4 regions of the Cellulosimicrobium protaetiae genome follow, and region 2 is predicted to be linked to each of the others. Evidence: riboswitches for the same ligand, from Rfam matches in the RefSeq annotation. Region 2 holds a riboswitch; each other region holds the start of a gene.
The links. Region 2 has a riboswitch for thiamine pyrophosphate ahead of FIC82_RS07135 (TenA family protein). Riboswitches for the same ligand answer to the same signal wherever they lie in the genome.
Positions count from the first base shown of each region.

Region 1 (5,043 bases), 610 kb from region 2:
CGGTCACGCGCGCGTCCCGTTCCGCGCGGGGCAGGCCCGCGAGCCCGTAGGCGACGTTGCCCGCGACGTCGCGGTGCGGGAAGAGCTGGCCCTCCTGGAACATGAGCCCGAACCCGCGGCGGTGCACGGGGACGCCCGCGAGGTCGCGCCCGTCCCACGCGACCGCGCCCGACGCCACGGGCTCGAGCCCGGCGACCGCGCGCAGCAGGCTCGACTTGCCGCACCCGCTCGGTCCGAGCAGGGCGAGGATCTCCCCCGGCGCGACGTCGAGCGTGACGCCCGCGACCGCCGTCGTGCCGGGGTCCGTGCGCGCTCCCCCGGCGCCACGCCCGCCGTACCGCACGACGACGTCGCGCACCGCGAGCCCGGCGGCCTCCCCGGTGCCGGGGCCGGGGCGCGGCGGCTCCGGCGCGCCCGCACGCGCGGGAGCGGGGTCGATCTGCACCATCAGAACTCTCCTCCGGGTCGGTCGCCGCGCAACCGCTCGGCGAGCAGCATGACGGCCGCGGTGAGCAGCGCGAGCACGACGCTCGCCGCGAGCGCCATGCCGTAGTTCTCGGCCCCGGGACGCCCGATGAGCCGGAAGATCACGACGGGCAGCGTGGCGCTGTCGGGGCGGGCGAGGAACGACGTCGCGCCGAACTCCCCGAGCGAGACGGCGAACGCGAACCCGACGGCGAGCCCGAGCGACCGCGCGGCGATCGGCCCGTCGACGGTGCGGAACACGCGCCCGGGGGCGGCGCCGAGGGTCGCGGCGGCCTCGCGCAGGCGCGGGTCGATCGCGCGCAGCGTCGGCAGGACCGTGCGCACGACGAGCGGGATCGCGACGACCGCCTGCGCGATCGGCACGAGCAACCCGGACGTGCGCAGGTCGACGTCGAGCCCGAGCGGCCGGTCGAGCGTGAGGAGGAATCCGAAGCCGACCGTCACCGCGGAGACCCCGAGCGGGAGCATGAACACCGAGTCCAGCACGGAGATCGCGCGCCGCCCGCCGCGCGAGCGCGGGCGCCGGGACACGACGAGCGCGACGAGGCCGCCGATCACGACGGCGAGCACGGTCGCGAGCGCCGCCGTCCGTAGCGAGTTGCCCGCCGCCTCCCACACGGTGACGGACAGCGCGTTGCGCCCTCCCGTCGTGCCGAGGTTCGCGTAGTTGTCGAGCCCCCAGCCGCCGCCCGGGACGCGGAACGACCGCACGACGAGCGTGCCGAGCGGGAGCCCGACGAGCACGACGACCACGACCGCGGTGAGCGCAGCGGGCGCGAGGTCGCCGGTCGGGCGGCCGTCGCGCCACAGGCGCAGCGGGTGGGCCGACGAGGCCGACGACGAGAGGTTCAGCGCGCGCTCGCGCTTGGCCCGCGTGCGGTTCGCGACCATGAGGGCCGCGGCCACGACGACGAGCTGGACCACCGACAGCACGGCGGCGGTGCGCAGGTCGAGGAACTGGGTGGTCTGGATCCAGATCTCCGTCTCGATCGTCCCGTAGCGGATGCCGCCCAGGACGAGGACGACGCCGAACGCCGTCGCGCAGAAGAGGAAGACGATCGACGCGGCGCTCGCTATCGCCGGCGTCAGCGCGGGGAGCGTGACGGTGCGGAACGCGCGCCACGGCGTCGCGCCCAGCGCCCGCGCGGCCTGCTCGGCGCGGGGGTCGAGGTGCTCCCACAGCCCGCCGACCGTACGCACCACCACGGAGTAGTTGAAGAACACGAGCGCGACGACGATCGCCGCGAACGTCTCGTCGAGCCTCAGGAACCCGAGCGGGCCGCCCTGCACGAGCAGCGACCGGAAGGCGACGCCGACGACGACGGTCGGGAGCACGAACGGCACCGTGACGAGCGCGCGCACGACCCGCCGCCCGGGGAACCGGCACCGGTACAGCACGTACGCACCGGGCACGCCGAGCAGCACGGAGAACGCCGTGCCGAGCACGGCCTGCCACAGCGTGAGCCCGAGGATGCGCCACGTCCGCGGCTGGGAGAAGACCTCCGCGAACCCGGACAGGTCCAGGCCGCCGTCGTCCCCGACGAACCCGCGCGCCACGAGCGTGACCACCGGCCACGCGAAGAACACCCCGAGGAACACCAGCGGCACCGCCGCCGCCAGCCCCCAGGCCGCCCCGCGCCCGAGGCGACCCCGCCAGGGTGCCCGCGCCCTCACCACGGTTCTCCCTCGGCCGACCACGGTTCTACCTCGCGGGACCAGGGCTCTACCTCGCGTGACCACGGTTCTATCTCGCGAGGTAGAACCGTGGTCACGCGTGGACCGGGCGTCAGTCGACGACCGTCGCCGTCCATGCCTTGATCCACTCGTCGCGGTGCGCCGAGATGTCGGCGGGCGCGACCTCGAAGGGCTCGTCGGCGAGCGGCGCGAACTCGGCCCAGCCGTCGGGGAGCGCGACGGAGTCGTCGGCGGGGTACATGTACATCTGGCCGGGCACGTCGGCCTGGAACGCCTCGCTCACGAGGAAGTCGACGAGCTGCTGCGCGCCCTCGGGGTTCTTCGCGTTCGCGAGCACGCCCGCGTACTCGACCTGGCGGAAGCACGTGTCGAGCAGAGCCCCGGTCGTGGACGCGGAGCCGTCCTCGGTGAGCGTGAACGCGGGCGACGTCGAGTACGACAGCACGAGCGGGCGCGGCCCCGCGCCCTCGGAGCCGGAGAAGTCGACGTAGTAGGCGTCAGACCAGCCGTCGACGACCTTCACGCCGTTGGCGCGCAGGTCGGCCCAGTAGTCCTCCCAGCCGTCCTCGCCGAACGCCCCGACGGTCGCGAGGAGGAACGCGAGACCCGGCGACGAGGTCGCGGGGTTGGTCACGACGAGGAGGTCCTCGTACTCCGGCTTCGCGAGGTCCTCGAGCGAGACGGGCTCCGGGATCCCGGCGTCGGCGAACCACGCGTGGTCGACGTTGACGCAGACGTCGCCGAGGTCGACCGCCGTGAGCTCGTCGCCGTCGCCGACGGCGTACGAGGCCGCCGAGTCGGACAGGCCCTCCGGCACGTAGGGCGCGAGCACGCCCTCGTCGATCGCGCGGGACGCGAACGTGTTGTCGATCCCGAACACGACGTCGCCCAGCGGCGAGTCCTTCGTGAGGATCAGCTGGTTGACGAGCGCGCCGCCGTCGCCGGGCGCGACCTGCTCGACGGTGAGCCCGCTCTCCTCCTCGAACGCCGCGAGGACCTCGTCGCTCACGGCGAAGGAGTCGTGCGTCACGAGGGTGACGGTGTCGCCGGTGCCCGACGCGTCGTCGCCCCCCGAGCCTGACGTCGCGTCGTCGCCGCCGCTGCACGCGGCGAGCGCGAGGAGGGCGAGGGTCGTCCCCGCGCCGGTGACGAGGGACCGGGCCCGGCGGGTGCGGGCGGTCGTGCGTTGCATGTGTCCTCCCAGGACGTTCAGGAGGGGTCCACCGGCCCGCGCGACCGACGCTGCGACGAGCGCGGACGACCGCACGAGCAGGTGATCGAGATTCCCGACTTCCTCCACCGGTGCTAACCGGGTCAGGTTCGAGGGTCTGCGGTGGTCCGCACTCTCAGCTCCTCCAGGAGCTCCCCTGTCGTTCACGTCGAGCCTACACCGGGCCGCCCCTCGGGAATCCCCCTGAGAGAACCCTGAGAGCGGCCCTGCGGCGACCAGGGAAGGGTCCGGGCCGGTCCCCGATGCCCGGGGGTACGCCCCCGCGGGAGGGTCGTGACGACCGGACCGGGAGCCCCGGCCGACGACCGCAGGAGGGGAAGGACCGATGAGCAGCAGACCTGGGACGACGGGTGCGACGACGACCGTCGCCGCGTCCGCAGAGCACGCCACGGGGGCCGCAGGAGCCTCCGGAACCACGCCGGAGCGTCCCGTGATCGCCACCGCGCGCGGCCTCGTCAAGACCTACGGGCGCGGCGAGGCGACGGTCCGCGCGCTCGACGGCGTGGACGTCGACCTCGAGCGGGGGCGTCTGACCGCGATCATGGGCCCCTCGGGGTCGGGAAAGTCGACCCTCATGCACTGCCTCGCCGGACTGGACTCCCCCACGGTGGGGACCGTCGTCGTCGACGGCGAGACGGTCTCCGCGATGAGCGAGCGGCGCCTGACGCGGCTGCGCCGCACGCGCATCGGGTTCGTGTTCCAGTCGTTCAACCTGGTCCCGACGCTCACGGCGGAGGAGAACATCGTGCTCCCGCTCGCCGTCGCGCGCCGGCCCGTGGACCGCGAGTGGTTCGACCGCGTGGTCGACGCCGTGGGGCTGCGCCCGCGCCTCGGGCACCGCCCGGCGGAGCTCTCGGGCGGGCAGCAGCAGCGCGTCGCGTGCGCGCGGGCGCTCGTGTCCCGCCCGGCCGTCGTGTTCGCGGACGAGCCGACGGGCAACCTCGACTCGCGCGCCGCCGCGGAGGTGCTCGGCTTCCTGCGCTCCTCGGTGGACGACCTCGGCCAGTCCGTCGCCATGGTCACGCACGACCCGACGGCGGCGTCGTACGCGCACCGCGTCCTGTTCCTCGCGGACGGCCGCCTGGTGACCGAGCTGCGCGACCCGACCCCGCAGGCCGTCCTCGACACGCTCGGGGCCCTCACGCCGGCGGCATCCGCGGGCGCGCACCCCGCCGACCCGGCGCACGAACCGGCGGGCGTCCGATGATGGGCCGGATCGCGCTGCGCGGCGTGCGCGCGCACGGCGCGCAGCTCGTGCTGTCCGTGCTCGCGGTGACGATCGGCGTCGCGTTCGTCACCGGCACGTTCGCGCTGCGCGCCATGCTGGAGTCGACGTTCGACGGCATCGTCGCGTCGTCGATCCAGGCCGACGCGTACGTGCGCGGCGCCGCCGCCGCCGGGTCCGCGCTCGAGTCCTCGTCCGCGCAGCTCGGCGGGGCCCGCAGCCTCGTCCCGGCGGACCTGGCCGGCACGCTCGACGCGCGCGACGACGTCGGCCTCGCGCTCGCCGAGGTGAGCGGCCCCGCCGTCCTCGTGGGCGCCGACGGCACCGCGGTGCTCAGCACGCAGGCGCCGAGCATGGCGGTCGGCTACGACCCGCGCGACCCCGGGCCGCGCGTCGTGGACGGCCG
Region 1 covers NZ_CP052757.1:1,068,007-1,073,049, reverse strand. The annotation lists gene FIC82_RS04585 (ABC transporter ATP-binding protein) at 1-448, opposite strand, end outside; gene FIC82_RS04580 (ABC transporter permease) at 448-2,163, opposite strand; gene FIC82_RS04575 (thiamine ABC transporter substrate-binding protein) at 2,273-3,373, opposite strand; TPP riboswitch at 3,456-3,560, opposite strand; gene FIC82_RS04570 (ABC transporter ATP-binding protein) at 3,738-4,619, shown strand; gene FIC82_RS04565 (ABC transporter permease) at 4,616-5,043, shown strand, end outside.
Region 1: another riboswitch for thiamine pyrophosphate. It lies ahead of FIC82_RS04575 (thiamine ABC transporter substrate-binding protein); the one in region 2 lies ahead of FIC82_RS07135 (TenA family protein).

Region 2 (5,043 bases):
GCGCGGATCATGATGCACCAGCCCTCGGCGGGGATCGGCGGCACCGCGGTCGACATCGCGATCCAGGCCGAGAACCTCGTGTACACCAAGGGCCTCATGCACCGGCTGACCGCCGAGAGCACGGGGCAGAGCGTCGAGACCATCGCGAGGGACTCCGACCGGGACCGCTGGTTCACGGCGCAGCAGGCGCTGGAGTACGGCATGGTCGACCGGATCGTCGAGTCCGTCGACGACGTCCGCCCGGCCCGCTCCACCCGGAAGGTGGGGCTGTGATGGCGAGCTACACGATCCCGACCGTCGTCGAGAAGACCCCGCTCGGCGAGCGCGCGTTCGACGTCTTCTCCCGCCTGCTCTCGGAGCGCATCGTCTTCCTCGGCACGGAGATCGACGACGGCGTCGCGAACGTCGTCATGGCCCAGCTCCTGCACCTGGAGTCCGACGCCCCGGACCAGGAGATCGGCCTGTACATCAACTCCCCCGGCGGCTCCGCGACGGCGCTCATGGCGATCTACGACACGATGCAGTTCGTCCGCTGCGACGTGTCCACCATCTGCATGGGCCAGGCCGCGTCGGCCGCGGCCGTGCTGCTCGCGGCGGGGACGCCGGGCAAGCGGTTCGTGCTCGAGCACTCGCGCGTCCTGCTGCACCAGCCCTCGGGCGGCGGCGAGGGCACCATCTCCGACCTGTCGATCCAGGCCGAGGAGATCTTGCGCATCCGCTCCGAGACCGAGGAGGTCCTGTCCCGCCACACGGGGCAGACCGTCGAGCGCCTGCGCGCGGACACCGACCGCGACCTCGTGCTCACGGCGCGCCAGGCCGTCGAGTACGGCGTCGCGGACGCCATCGTCACGTCGCGCAAGCTCGCCGCGGCGGCCGCCTGAGCCGGGGTCAGGGCAGGCCGCGGGCGCGCGCCTACCCGCGGCGCCGGAACCACGACCGCCGGCGCGGCTCCGGTGCGGGCTCGTCCGCTGGTGCCGTGGCCGCCGGTGCCGTGGCCGCCGGTGCCGTGGCGGCCGGTCCGTGGGGTCCCGAGGGGGCGTCTCCCGAGTCGTCTGGTCCGGAGTCGTCGGGTTCCGGCGCCTCCGGTCCCGACGCCTCGAGCCCGGGCTCGACGACGACGACGGTGCCCTCCGCGGGTTCGCCGGCGCCGGGCTGGGTCGGGTCGGGCTCCGGCGCGCGGCGCGCGGTCGCCTGGATACCGGCGATCCGATCGTGCTCGTCGAACCGGACCGTCACGTGCCCGTCGGGCAGGGTGAGCTCGGCCGTGCCGCCGTCGTCCGTCGCCTCGAGGCCCCGCGCCGACGAGTAGGACGCGACCGCTCGCCGGTGGTCGACCACCGTGACCGACAGCAGGCCCTCGCTCAGCACCCGCACGACGCGCGGCACGCTCGGCGCGGGCAGGACGAGGCTCTCGTCCTCCAGGAGGAACCAGGCGCGCGTCCCGCCGCCGACGGGCGCGCTGTAGTGGGTCCAGGAGCCGGTGACGGCCTTGGTCGCGAGCGCGAGGCGGTAGGGCAGGTCGTCCGTGAGCGGCAGCTCCGGCTCTCCCGCCTCGCGCAGCCCGCTCTCGCGGGTCCGTCCCGCGGCGCGCAGCACGTCGTCGGGGAAGCCGTTGACGTTGTGCCACGCCCACATCCAGCTCCCGGGCCCGGGAGCGGCGGTGCCGAGGAACTGGAGCCGGCACGTCGCCGTCTCCCCGCCGGGTGCGGTGAACGTGAACGTGCCGGTCGACATCTCGGCGCCCCACGCGTCGTCGCCGTGGAGGTCGGCGAGGTGGAGCTGGTGCTCGTGCGAGAGGAACGCGGCGTCGTCGACGAGCTCCTGGAGCGCCGGGGCGGTCTGCTCCGCCGTGCCGTGCGCGGTCTGCGGCTCCGTCATGCCTCGACGGTAGCGGCGCCCACCTCGCCGCACCGGGGCGCGACACGCGGTGTCTCCCGGTCGCCCGCCGTCCCCGCCGGCCCCGCGACGCTCGGGCGGTCTGCGTTCAGGCCGCGAGGAGCAGGACGTCGGTGGTGGTGCGTGCCGCCGGTGCGGACGACGTGATCCTGGCCCGCGCGACCGGGAGGTCGCGCACGGGCTCGCCCGCGGGCGCGGGGTGCCGCGGCGCCGAGAGCGCGCCGCGCTCCCGGACGGAGGAGAGCACGCGCACGGGTGCGACGGGTCGCAGCTCCTCCCCCGTGCGGGCGACGAGGTCCACGAGGCGCAGGCCGAGGGCGCCGCACACGGCGGCCAGCACCTCGGAGGACGCCTCCTTGCGGCCACGTTCCACCTCGGAGAGGTAGGCGGTCGACACGCGCGCCGCAGCGGCGACGTCGACGAGCGTGCGACCCTGCGCGAGCCGCGCCCGGCGGAGGATCCCGCCGATGACGTGGCGCAGGAGCGGCTCCGGCCGCCCGCCCCCTCGGGGCCGGTGGCTCGCCGTCGCTCCGCGCGGCAGTGCGTTCGGCGCTCCGCTCGGCACTGCGCTCGTCGGGTCCATGCGGTCACGCTACCCGCGCCCCGCCCGGGTGCCGAGGCACCCAGGCAGGGATCTGCTCCTGGCGTAAGGCCCGACGTCGGGCGCTCACGGCCCCGGGAGGGGCGTCACCACTGCTCGAGCGACCACGCCATCTGCCAGAACCGGATCTCGTGCCGGCAGCTCAGCTCGAACGCGCGCTCCATGCGGGCGCGCTCCGCCTCGCCCGCGTCGGCGGCGAGCGCGTCGAGGCGAGACCGGAGGTCGTCCAGGACGCCCTCGGTGCGCTCGGCGGCGTAGAACTCCCACCAGCCCGCGAGGGGGTGGTCGTCCGCGATGCCGCCGGGCGTCGTCTCCCGCTCGGCGAGCCAGAACCGGCGCGCCGACCAGATGTACGTCCACGGGCACGGCAGGAGCGCGGCGAGGAGCACGCCGAGGGAGTCCCGGCCCGCGGCGAGCATGTGGTCGACGTACGCCTGCGCGCTCGGGGCGAGGCGGTTCGTCTGCGCCTCCTCGTACGTCACTTCGAGGAAGTCGCACATCGCGTGGTGGGCGTGGGACTCGTCGTCGAGCAGGAAGCCGGCCTTGTCGTGGAACCAGCCGGCCCACGCGCGGTCGGGGGCCAGCGTCATGCCCAGGCCGTAGCAGCGCAGGTACGCGGTGAGGTACCGGTGGTCCTGGCCCACGTAGTGCCGCACCGACGCGGGAGCGACGGACCCGTCGCGGAGCCCCGCGAGGAACGGGTGGTCGTAGAACTCGTCGAAGAGGTGCGCGTACCGGCGTCCGAGACCGGCGGTGAAGCCGGGTTCGTCGTCGGCGACGAGGACGGTCGGGTCCGTCAGGACAGGGGTGGTGATGGCAGCAGGCGTCGTCATGCCCACGTTCCTCCGCTCGTGCTAGCGAGATCAGGTTCGACGGGTCCGAGCGGCCGCACCGCTCGTCTCAGTCCCTCGGTCCGGCGACGCCGGACGGGACACCCCGCGTGGTTCGTGGGCGACCCTAGCAAGGAAGCCCGGGGTGCGGATGCCGGGCACGGGATGTGGGAATATAGTTGTAGCGACAACAAGTTGGAGCAGACATGACCACGAGCACCCCGGGCGCGCCGACCGACCGCCTCCTGTCCCCGTCCACGAGCATGGACGCCGTCACGCTGCGGGCCGGCGACCTCGAGCAGATGACGTCCTACTACACCGGCGCGTTCGCGCTCGCCCCGCTCGAGGAGCGCTCGCGCGGCGCCGAGGTGCACCGTGTGCTCGGACGCGGCACGACGCCCATGCTGCGCCTCGTCCACACGCCCGGCCTGCCCGCCGTCGACCCGCGCCAGGCCGGCCTGTTCCACACCGCGTTCCTGTTCGGCGACGCGGCGAGCCTCGCCGCGACCGTCTACCGCGCCGCGCAGGACCGCCGCGGGTCGTTCGTCGGGTCGAGCGACCACCTCGTCAGCGAGGCGTTCTACTTCACCGACCCCGAGGGCAACGGGGTCGAGCTGTACACCGACCGCCCGCGCGAGACATGGGTGCGCGAGCGGGGCCAGATCCTCATGGCGACCGAGTTCCTGGACCCGAACGCGTACCTGCGCGCGCACCTCTCCCAGGACGCGGTCGACGCCGGGCCCGCGCTCGCCGGGCGCGTCGGGCACGTGCACCTCCAGGTGGGCGACATCGCGACCGCGCGCGACTTCTACGTCGACGCCGTCGGCTTCGAGGCCACGGTCACCGAGTACAGCGGCGCCCTGTTCGCGTCCGCGGGCGGGTACCACCACCACGTCGCGATGAACGTCTGGAACAGCGCCGGCGCGGGCCCGCGCGCCGCGAGCCTCGGGCTCGGCGACGTCGCGGTCACCGTCCCCGGACGCGACGACCTCGACGCGCTCGTCGCCCGCCTGAAGGCCCGCGGCCTGCAGCACGCCGACGACGGCCGCTCCGTCGTCGTGCACGACCCGTGGGGCACGCGCGTCACGCTCGCCGTGCCCGGCACGACGACCGACGAGCTGCTGGCCCGCTGAGCGCACGGGACGCCCTCGTCGCGGTCCGCTCCCCCGCGGGTCTGCGACCGGGAGCCCGTCCCGCACGTGAGCCCGGTGGGTGAGCCACCTCCGGGACGCGCGCTCGGCGTCGGAGGCGCACGATGGGGAGCACACCCAGCCGTCGCGCACCGAGGAGCCAGGCCGATGTTCCGCAGCCTCTTCCCGATCCTCTCCGTGGCCGACGTGGAGCGGTCGCTCGTCTTCTACCGCGACCTGCTGCGCGGGACGGTCGAGTACGTGTTCCCCGAGGACGGACCGCCCGTGTACGTGAGCGTGCACGTCGGTGGCTCGCCCCTCGGGATCGGGCTCGACGACGGCACGATGCCGGACGGCGTCGCGCGCACCGCGCTGTGGGTGTACGTGGACGACTGCGACCGGGCCGTCGAGCACCTCGCCGCCGCCGGCGTGCCGGTGCTGCAGCCGCCGACGGACCAGCCGTGGGGCGAGCGCGTCGCGCGCGTGCAGGACCCGGACGGCACGGTCGTGGTCCTCGGTCAGGAGGCCGCGCCGCCACCGGAGCCCGAGGGCCCGACGGGCCTCTCGTAGCGTCGGTGCCCCCACC
Region 2 covers NZ_CP052757.1:1,681,978-1,687,020, reverse strand. The annotation lists gene FIC82_RS07155 (ClpP family protease) at 1-273, shown strand, start outside; gene FIC82_RS07150 (ClpP family protease) at 273-881, shown strand; gene FIC82_RS07145 (DUF6882 domain-containing protein) at 913-1,878, opposite strand; gene FIC82_RS21330 (helix-turn-helix domain-containing protein) at 1,985-2,479, opposite strand; gene FIC82_RS07135 (TenA family protein) at 2,584-3,330, opposite strand; TPP riboswitch at 3,321-3,446, opposite strand; gene FIC82_RS07130 (VOC family protein) at 3,534-4,460, shown strand; gene FIC82_RS07125 (VOC family protein) at 4,626-5,027, shown strand; tRNA gene FIC82_RS07120 (tRNA-Leu) at 5,034-5,043, opposite strand, start outside.

Region 3 (5,043 bases), 1.2 Mb from region 2:
CGGTACGGGTTCGCGTCGGCGAGGTGCGTGAGGCCGAAGGCGTCGAGCGTCCGCGCGACGCGACCGTCGACGTCGTCGAGGCGTGCGAGCCGTGCGGACCAGGCGACCTCGTCGCGCACGGTGCGCGCGAGGAGCTGGTGCTCGGGGTCCTGGAACACCATCGCGACCGGGGCGCCGGTCGCCGTCGTGACCTCGCCCGCGGTGCGCTCGAGCCCGGCCAGACCGCGCAGGAGCGTCGACTTCCCGCCGCCGTTCGGCCCGACGACGGCGAGCACCTCGCCCGCACGGACGTCGAGGTCGACGTCGCGCACGACGGGTGCGTCGGCGCGACGCCTGCGTCCCAGGTGCATCCCGCCGCGGTGGACGTGCAGGCCGCGTGCCCGGAGCGCGACCGGGCGCGACGTGCCGGTCGACGTGCCGGTCGACGTGCCGGTCGACGTGCCGGTCGACGTGCCGACCGACGTCTCGGCGGGTGGGCGGGTCGCGGATCTCTGCAGGGCGGTGGGGGACCGGACGAGGCCGACGAGCCACTCGTCGGTCTCCGAGGAGCCGAGCGGTCCCGGGGCACCCGCCTGCTCCAGCCGGACGTCGAGCGGCAGCCAGCACCCCAGGTCGGCGAGGTCGCGGGCGTGCTCACGCAGGACCCGGTCCGTGGGACCGTGCGCGACGACGCGTCCGTCGCGCCCCAGCACCAGCGTCGCCTCCGGCAGCGCTCCGAGGTCGTCGAGCCGGTGCTCGACGAGCACCACGGAGCGGTGCGGGGGCGAGACGGGGGCCCCGTCGCGGTCGCCGTCGGGGCCGGGACCGGGACCGCGGGCGAGCCCTGCCACGAGCGTCCCGACGTCGTGGGCGGACGCGGGGTCGAGGAGCGCGGTGGGCTCGTCGAGCACGACGAGCTCCGGGTCGGCGACGAGAGCGGCGGCGAGCGCCACGCGTTGCGCCTCGCCGCCGGACAGCGTGTGGGTCGCCCGGTCGTGCAGGTGCGCGGCGCCGACGGCGGCGAGCGCCACGTCCGCCCGCGCGTCCATGGTGCGCGGGTCGGCACCCCGGTTCTCGAGCGCGAACCGCAGCTCCTCGTCCACGCGGGCCAGGCAGAGCTGGTCGCCGGGGCGTTGCTGGACCAGCCCGACGCGTGCGGCGAGCACGGGCGGCGGCACCTCGCGCGGGTCGTCGCCGGCCACGCGGAGCGTGCCTGACACGGTGCCCGGCAGGGTGTGCGGGACGACGCCGACGAGGGCCCGCAGCAACGTCGACTTCCCGCACCCGGACGGGCCGAGGACGAGCAGGCTCGTGCCCGCGGGGACGTGGACGCGGACGTCGTCGAGCACGCGGGCCCCGTGGTGCCCGACGGTGACGGTCAGGGCGGCGGCCGTGACGGCGTCGGGCACGGGCGAGCTCGGCTCAGGCACGGCGGGCCGCGCCGATCGCGAAGGCGTCGAGCGCCCCGGTGCGGGCGAGCGCGTCGCCGAGGAGGCGGGCCGCGAGGCCGCACAGCACGACGCACGAGACGACCTGGATCCCGAGCCGGAGCATCGCGTAGTCCTGACCGAGCCAACCGAACCGGACGGCGTTGAACGCGAACGTGACCAGCGCCGCGCTCACGCCGGACGCGACGAACACCCACCAGCCGTAGCGCCGGTACCGCGTGAGCGCGAACGGCAGCTCGGCGCCGACGCCCTGGACCAGGCCGACGAGGAGCAGGAGCGGCCCGGCGGGGGACGCGAGGAAGACGACCTCGACGAGCGCGGCCAGGGTCTCGGTGAGGATGCCGACACCGGGCTTGCGGACGATGTACGTCGCGAGCGGGCCGACGACGATCCACGCGCCGGCGAGCACGTTCGACGCGAGGTCGGCGAGCGGTCCCATGGCGAGCTGGAGGGGGGCCCAGAGCTGGACGAACGCCCAGTAGACGAACCCGAACACGACGCCGAGGACGGCGATCAGCACCGTCTCGTGCAGGGTCAGCCCGCGGCGTCGTGAGGCGCGCGGGGACGTGCCCGCGCCGGGACCGGCGAGGCCGGGGGGCGCGGCAGGTGGCTCGGTGGTGCGGGGTTCCGTCGCCTGCTGCGGGGCGGTGCGGGGCTCGGTCATGCGGGTTCCCTCCGTCAGGGCCCCCGGGTCGACGGGTGCACGACGGCGCGCCCCCGCCTGGCCCCGCGCGGCCGGCCGGGCGCGCAGGGCGCGCTGGCACGAGCGCGCAGGGGACGGTGACGTCGGCCCTGCTCCCTTCGCTGGTACGAACCAGATCAGGTTCCACGGGTCTGCGGGTGGGACGGGTGTCCGGCCTGCACTCTCAGCGCTCGTGCGCTCCCCGGGGGCGTTCGGCCCGACCCTAGGGTCTCCCGCGCGCCAGGACAATCCCGGCGTCTCACCCATCGGGACGGCGTGCGCGGCATGAGAGCGTGTCGCCATGACGAGTGACAACGACCCCCTGGCCGTGGCAGAGCTGGACCGCCTCGCCGACGACGTCCGGACGGCACCGGCGGGAGACACGACGGCGCAGGTCGCCCTGTGGCGGCAGGTCACCCGCCTCGACACCTGGTTCTTCGTCGCGCGCGGCCCCGACGACCGGCCCCACCCGTACGCCGTGGCGGCCGAGCAGGGGCCGATGGTCTGCCTGTACAGCAGCGCGACCCGCGCGCACGAGGCCGCGGTCACGCTGGGTCTCGTCGTCGAGGGCGACCCCGCGTCTCTGCTGGTGGTGCCGATGCCGGCCGCGATCGACTACGTCGCGTCGCTCGGGGAGGCCGGCGTCGTGGCCGTGACGCTCGACTATCCCCGGATCGGGCACTACGTCCCGTTGGCGAACCTGAGCCTGCTCAAGGCGTGGGCCGCGCAGGACGTGCCGTGACGCCACGGGCCCGGCAGGCAGCTCGCCCGGGCGCACCTTGACACGCATTCGAACACCTGTTCGAATGCTGCCGTGCGGTGGGACGGACAGGCGATCGGCGCGGACGACGGCGCGCTCCCGGGGCTGGAGCGCGCCGGCCTCGTGCGCAGCGTGCGCACGCCCGAGTTCGCGGGCATCACGTTCCACGAGGTGACGGCCAAGAGCGCGCTGTCCAAGGTCCCGGCGATGTCGCGCATGCCCTTCCGCTGGACGGTCAACCCGTACCGCGGGTGCAGCCACGCCTGCTCCTACTGCCTCGCGCCCTCGACCCCGGTGCTGCTCGCCGACGGCACGCAGCGCCCGATCGGCGCGCTGCGCGTCGGCGACGAGATCGTGGGCACCGCGCCGCACGGGGCCTATCGTCGCTACGTGCGCACGCGCGTGCTCGACCGCTGGACCACCCGCAAGCGCGCCTATCGCGTGACCCTCGCGGACGGCACGCGCCTCGTCGCGAGCGGCGACCACCGGTTCCTCACCGAGCGGGGCTGGCGGCACGTCGTCGGGGGTCCGGGGCGGCGTGCCCACCTCGCGCTCGGGGACGTCCTCGTCGGCCCGGGCGCCGCGGCGCTCGCGGACGGCGGCGTCGCCCTCGAGGGCCGCGACGTGACCGGCGGCGACGCGCTGCGCGTCGACTCTCTCGAGGCCCTGGACGGGCCGGGGGAGGAGAGCGAGCTCGTCGACATCACGACGGGTACGCGCGACTTCGTCGCCGCGGGGGTCGTCAGTCACAACTGCTTCGCCCGGCCCACGCACCAGTACCTGGACCTCGACGCGGGCGAGGACTTCGACCGCGAGGTCGTGGTGAAGGTCAACGTCGACGAGGTGCTGCGCGCCGAGCTCGCGCGTCGCTCGTGGGGCCGCGAGCCGGTCGCGCTCGGGACCAACACCGACCCGTACCAGCGGGCCGAGGGCCGTTACCGCCTCATGCCGGGCATCATCGACGCGCTCGCGGGCTCGGGCACGCCGCTGTCGGTCCTCACCAAGGGCACGCTCCTGCGCCGCGATCTCCCTCTGCTCGCGGGCGCCGCGTCCCGTGTCGAGGTCGGGATCGGCGTCTCGCTCGCGCTGCTCGACCCCGCGCTCCAGGCGAGCGTCGAGCCCGGCACGCCGTCGCCCCGCGCGCGCCTCGACCTGATCCGCGCGGTCCGCGACGCCGGCTTGCCGTGCGGCGTCATGGTCGCGCCCGTGCTGCCCTGGCTCACCGACTCCACGCGTGCCCTGACCGACCTGCTCGACGCGGTGAAGGACGCGGGCGCGACGGGCGTGACGGTGCTTCCCCTGCACCTCAAGCCGGGCACCCGGGAGTGGTACATGTCCTGGCTCGCGCGCGAGCATCCCCGGCTCGTCCCGGGCTACGAGCGCGTCTACGCGCGCGGCGCCTACGCGTCGAAGGCCTACCGGTCGTGGCTCTGGGACCGCGTGCGCCCGATGCTCGAGGTGCGCGGCTTCGCCGTGTCCGGGCACCGCGGGCCCGCCGGTGTCGAGGGACGCTACCGCCGGGGCGAGCTCGGCGGGCTCGGCGACACGCACCGCGGCACGGCCCCGCCGACCGACGGTGCGTACCCGGTCGGCAGCCTGGCGGGCGTCGCGTCGCAGCAGGGCACGCGCAGCGGGCACGACGGGGCGCTCGCGGGCATGCCCGTCGACGGCGGGGGTCTCGACGTCGTCGGCGGTGGCGTCGACCAGGTCCTGTTCTGACCCGGTGACGCACCTCGGACCCGGCGGCGCCCAGCCGGGCGGCGCACTGGCCGAGGCCCGGGCGCGCCCGGGGGGCGGCTCAGGAGCGGGAACGGTCCGGTGACCGGCAGGGCGGAACGTTCCGCCGCGCCGCGGCTCGCAGCGCTCAGTCCTCGGCAAGGCGCGCCGGGAAGCCGCCTGTCGCGACCGGGCCCCAGCGCGTGATCGTCAACCGCACGAGCGACTTGCCCTGCGTCACCATCGCGGCGCGGTACTCGTCCCAGTCCGGGTGCTCGCCGCTGATCGACCGGTAGTAGTCGACGAGCGGCTCGACCGACTCGGGCAGGTCGATCACCTCGGCCTCGCCGTCGACCTGCACCCACGGGTCGGAGAACCGCTCGCCGAGGGAGAGCAGCGACGCGCGCGGGTCGCGGCGGACGTTGGCCGCCTTCGCACGCTCCGGGTACGTCGACACG
Region 3 covers NZ_CP052757.1:2,910,019-2,915,061, reverse strand. The annotation lists gene FIC82_RS12390 (ABC transporter ATP-binding protein) at 1-1,409, opposite strand, end outside; gene FIC82_RS12385 (ECF transporter S component) at 1,402-2,091, opposite strand; TPP riboswitch at 2,205-2,324, opposite strand; gene FIC82_RS12380 (hypothetical protein) at 2,411-2,851, shown strand; gene FIC82_RS12375 (Rv2578c family radical SAM protein) at 2,924-4,588, shown strand; gene FIC82_RS12370 (PPOX class F420-dependent oxidoreductase) at 4,734-5,043, opposite strand, start outside.
Region 3: another riboswitch for thiamine pyrophosphate. It lies ahead of FIC82_RS12385 (ECF transporter S component); the one in region 2 lies ahead of FIC82_RS07135 (TenA family protein).

Region 4 (5,043 bases), 1.4 Mb from region 2:
ACGTCGTGCCCCACGAGGTGCTCGACGGTCGTCGGCAGGAGCACGCGGTCGGCGAGGGATCGCAGGTGGGGCTGGTGCTCGCCGAGGAGCGACCCCGCGTTGCTGTGCGCCGTGACGGCGCCGATCTCCACCTCGGGGTGCCCGGCGAGCAGGCGGAGCGTCTCTCCGCCCGCGTACCCCGACGCACCCGCGACCGCGACTCTGATCGTCATATGCATCACTATACATACTTATGCAACGCCCGGGTCGAAGGTCCCGGCCCCGATACGCGTGCCGACGCCGAGACGTGGACATCCGCCCCGATCGGGCTGCCCCAGGGCGGGCACCCGCGTCTCGGCGGGATCCTCGACCGTGCACGCGACCCTAGGCTGGGGCCATGCACGCGATCGTGGCCCGCGCGGCGGGTGGCCCTGAGGTCCTCGACTACACCGAGCTGCCCGACCCGTCGCCGGGTCCCGGACAGCTCCTCGTCCGGTCCGCGGTGGCCGGCGTGAACTTCATCGACACGTACAAGCGTTCGGGCGTGTACGCGATGGAGTACCCCCACGTGGTCGGCAGCGAGGGAGCCGGTGTCGTCGCCGAGGTCGGCGCGGGCGTCGACGAGTTCGCCGTCGGCGACCGCGTCGTGTGGACCGAGGCGCCGGGGTCGTACGCGGACCTCGTCGTCGTCGACGCGGGCCAGGCGCTTCACGTGCCCGACGCCGTCACGCTCGAGGACGCGACCGCCGTCGCGCTCCAGGGCCTCACGGCGCACTACCTGTGCACGTCGTCCTACCCGGTCCGCCCGGGCGACCGCGTCCTCGTGCACGCGGGCGCGGGCGGCGTCGGGCTGCTCCTGACCCAGATGCTCGTCGCGCGGGGCGCGCACGTGGTCTCGACCGTCTCGACCCCCGAGAAGGCGGAGCTCTCGCGCGGCGCGGGGGCGGAGCACGCGATCCAGTACACGGCGTTCGCGGACCTCACCGCGGAACTGCCCGAGGTCGTGCGCGGGCTCACGGGCGGCGAGGGCGTCGCCGCGGTGTACGACTCGGTCGGCAAGGACACGTTCGACGCGTCGCTCGCGTCGCTGCGCCGCCGGGGCACCCTCGTGCTCTACGGCGGCTCCTCCGGGCAGGTCCCGCCGTTCGACCCCCAGCGGCTCAACGCGGGCGGGTCGCTCGTCCTCACGCGTCCCAAGCTCGCCGACCACACCGCGACGCGCACCGAGCTCGTCGAGCGCGCCACCGAGGTGCTCGGCGCCGTCGCGGGCGGCACGCTGCACGTGCGCGTCGGCGCCACGTTCCCGCTCGCCGACGCCGCCGACGCGCACCGCGCGCTGGAGGGCCGTGCGACCACGGGCAAGGTCCTGCTCCTCCCCGACGCCGCGGCCGCCACCGACGCGGGCGCCGCGTGAGCTGGGACTGGGTGCCCCCGCGGCCGGGCGAGGAGGACGGGTCGGACGGCGGCCCCTCGCGCGCCCTGCGCCGCGCCGTGACCGTGCTCGTGGTGCTGCTCACCGGCGTGCTGGCCGTCTACTACGTGACGGTCTGGCTCGGACAGCAGGCCGACGCGTGCGTCGCCGACCGACCGGCGGGCGTCTCGGCGCAGGACGTGGACGCCCGCTGGGGCTGGTTCCCGCCCGGCTACACGTGCGAGTACGCGACCGCCGTCGAGGACGTCGCCCGAGCCTGACCCCTGCCACCCCGACCGACGAGGACCGATGGACGACCAGCTCGCACGACCCCTGACCCTCCTCGGGGCGTACGCCCTCGCGGGCGTCCCCGACCCCGGCGGCTGGTACGCCGCGCTCGACGCCGACGGGCTCGACGGGCTGGAGCACCCCGTCGACCCCGACGACGCGGGCGCGCTCGCCACCGTGGCCGCGGGGCTCCCCGGGCACTGGTCGCTGGTCCCCACCACGGTCGCCGCGACCGCGCGCCGCGCCACGACGGACCGGGCGTACGGGCTCGCGTCCGACGACGAGGCGGGCCGCCGCGCCGCGGTCGACGGCGTCGGCCGGGTCCTCGACGCCGTGGCGCGGCTGGCCGAGTCCGAGGGCCGCCGGCGCGTCGTCGCCGTCGAGCTCCAGTCGGCGCCCGGTCCCGGGCGGGGTTCCGGTGCCGCGCTCGCGCGCAGCCTCACCGAGCTCGCCGCCGTCGCGCCCGCGGGGCTCCCGCTCGTCGTGGAGCACTGCGACGCGCCGCGCCCGTGGGGCGTCGCGGAGAAGGGGTTCCTGCCGCTCGACGACGAGATCGCGGCGGTCGCGCGTGCGGCCCGGGACACGGGCCACCCCCTGCACGTCGGGCTCAACTGGGGCCGGTCCGCGATCGAGGGACGCAGCGCCGCGACGCCCGTCGAGCACGCGCGCGCAGCGGCGGCGTCCGGTCTCCTCGCGAGCGCGATGCTCTCGGGGGCGAGCGGGACGCCGGGCCGGTGGGGCGAGCCGTGGTCGGACGCGCACGTGCCCCCGCACGGCACGGACCCCGCGCTCCCCCGACCGGAGGACTCGATGCTCGGGCCGGCCGAGGTGCGCGAGTTCCTCGCCGCCGCCGGGCCCGTCCCGATCGTCGGCGCCAAGGTCACGGCGCGCCCGTCGGACGCCGCTCCGGCCGAGCGTCTCGCGGTCGCCCGCGCCACGCTCGCCGTGCTGCGGGACGCGCTCGAGGACGTCCTTCCCGCCTGGGCCGGAGCACGCGCCGAGGGCTGAGTGCTCAGCCGGGGGCGACGGGCGACACCGCGTGCAGGTGGTCGACCGGGCCCCGGCCCGTCCCGACCCGTAGCGCGGAGCCGGCGCGCAGGGCACCCGTGAGCCACGCCTTGGCGTCGCGCGCGGCCTCGGCCCAGCCCTCGCGCTGCGGACGGAGCGCCGCGAGCGCCGCGGAGAGCGAGCACCCCGTCCCGTGCGTGTGGAGTGTGTGCACGCGTGCGGCGTCGAACGTCGTGACCACGGGCGCCGCGTCCGGGGTCGTTCCCGGCGCGACGAGGGCGTCGGGCGACGTCGCGCCGGTGAGGTGACCGCCCTTGAGCAGCACGACGGTGTCGCTCGTCGTCGCGTACGACGTCGCCTGGTGCAGCGCGTCGTCCCACGTCGTGGCGACGTCCTGCCCGGCGAGGACGGCCAGCTCGGGCAGGTTCGGCGTCACGACGTCGGCCCGCGCCGCGAGGTCGCGCACGGCCTGCTCGGCGCCCGCGTCGAGCAGGCGGTGCCCCGACGTGGCGACCATGACGGGGTCGAGGACGACCCAGGGACGCGGGAGCCCGGAGTCGGTGCGCGCGGTCGCGAGCGCGTCGAGCCAGGCCCCGATCTCGCGGGCGTTCGCCTCGTCGGCGACCATGCCGATCTTCACGGCGTCGATCTCGACGTCGTCGGACACTGCGTCAAGCTGCTCGCGCAGGAACGCCGGTCCGGGGACGTGCACGGACCGCACCCCGTGCGTGTTCTGCGCGACGAGCGCGGTCGTCACGGCCATCCCGTAGGCGCCGTGCGCGGCGAACGACTTGAGGTCGGCCTGGATGCCCGCTCCCCCGGTCGGGTCGGTCCCCGCGATCGACAGGACGCGCGGCCGCGAGGGCCGACGGGGGCGGTCGCCCCGGGGGGCAGGAGCGTGCTGGGGCAGGGCGAGCGTCATCGCCGGACATCCCTTCGCTGGTACGAGCCAGAGCAGGTTCGACGGGTCTCCTCTCAGCCCCGGTCGTGGGGCACCCCGTGTCGGTGGCCATGCTAGTGGCTCGTCACGTGCCCGGACGCGCCGACGCCGCCGGTGCGGGTCGGGCGGCGTCGGGGCCGCGTGCGTGCGGGAGCAGCGTGCGGGAGCGGTGTCGCGCGCGGTCAGCGGCGCGGGAGCTCCCCCGGCATCGGGTCGTCCGCGCCCCAGCGCGTGACGCGCAGGCGCCGCGCGTCCGGGCCGGGCAGGACGTCACCCCGGTCCTTCGCCTCCGCGGCGGCCTCGCGCAGCGACTCGGGCGAGTCGTGCGTGACGCGCACGAACGCGCCCGAGAAGGCGTCGAGCTCGCCGCGCGCGATCGCGACGACCATCTCGACCGTACGGTCGACCGGGGTCCACTCGGTGCGGCCCTCGTGCATGACCATCGACGCCGTCATGTCGGTCTGGACGACCCCCGGCGAGACCTCGAAGGTGCGCAGGCCGCGCGCGAAGCCGGACCGGTGCAGGTTCGCGCCGAGCCGCAGGAGGGCGGTCTTGCTCGCGTTGTACGCGCTCGCGCCGTCCATGTCGTGCGAGCCCGCGCCGCTGTTGAGGTCGACGACGCGGCCCCCGCCGCGGGCGAGCATCCCCGGCACCACCGCGCGCGCGAGCAGGAACGGCCCGCGCACGTTGGTCTCGACGATCGCCCACCACTCGTCCGGGTCGGCCTCCCACAGCGGCACCTCGGCGTCGACACGACCCGCGTTGTTGACGAGCAGGTCGACGCTCCCGAGGTCGTCCTCGGCGTGCCGGACGGCGGCCGTGACCGCCGCGGCGTCCGTGACGTCCGCGGTCACGACGACGGCGCGCCCCGCGCCGCCGGTGAGCGCACCGATCTCGTCGGCCACGCCTGCGAGCCGGTTCGCGTCGCGCGCGAGGAGCGCGACGTCGAGGCCCGCCGCCGCGAGGCCGACGGCGATCGCGCGGCCGATGCCGCGCGACGCCCCGGTCACGAGCGCCGTCCGCGCGGGCGCGACGGTCCCCGCCGCGCCCACACCGAGGTTCGCGCTCACGCCCGCAGCTCCGCGCCGACGCGCTCGCGCGCGGCGGTCACCGCACCCTCGCGGACGCGCGCGACGTCGTCCGCGGTCAGCGTGCGGTCCGCGGCGCGCAGCCGCAGCGAGAACGCCAGCGACTTGCGCCCCGCCCCGACCTGCTCGCCGGTGAAGACGTCGAACAGCGCGACCTCCTCGACCAGGTCTCCCGCGCCGGCGACGATCGCGTCGCGGAGCGACTGCGCGGTCACGTCGGCGTCCACGACGAAGGCGAGGTCCTCCTTGGCCGCAGGGAAGCCCGAGACGGGCGTCGCCTGCACGGGCTCGTCCGACGAGCCGGCGACGAGCGCCGACAGGTCGACCTC
Region 4 covers NZ_CP052757.1:3,072,128-3,077,170, forward strand. The annotation lists gene argC (N-acetyl-gamma-glutamyl-phosphate reductase) at 1-218, opposite strand, end outside; gene FIC82_RS13140 (quinone oxidoreductase family protein) at 377-1,393, shown strand; gene FIC82_RS13145 (hypothetical protein) at 1,390-1,671, shown strand; gene FIC82_RS13150 (DUF4862 family protein) at 1,700-2,686, shown strand; gene thiD (bifunctional hydroxymethylpyrimidine kinase/phosphomethylpyrimidine kinase) at 2,691-3,608, opposite strand; TPP riboswitch at 3,601-3,696, opposite strand; gene FIC82_RS13160 (SDR family oxidoreductase) at 3,809-4,696, opposite strand; gene pheT (phenylalanine--tRNA ligase subunit beta) at 4,693-5,043, opposite strand, start outside.
Region 4: another riboswitch for thiamine pyrophosphate. It lies ahead of thiD (bifunctional hydroxymethylpyrimidine kinase/phosphomethylpyrimidine kinase); the one in region 2 lies ahead of FIC82_RS07135 (TenA family protein).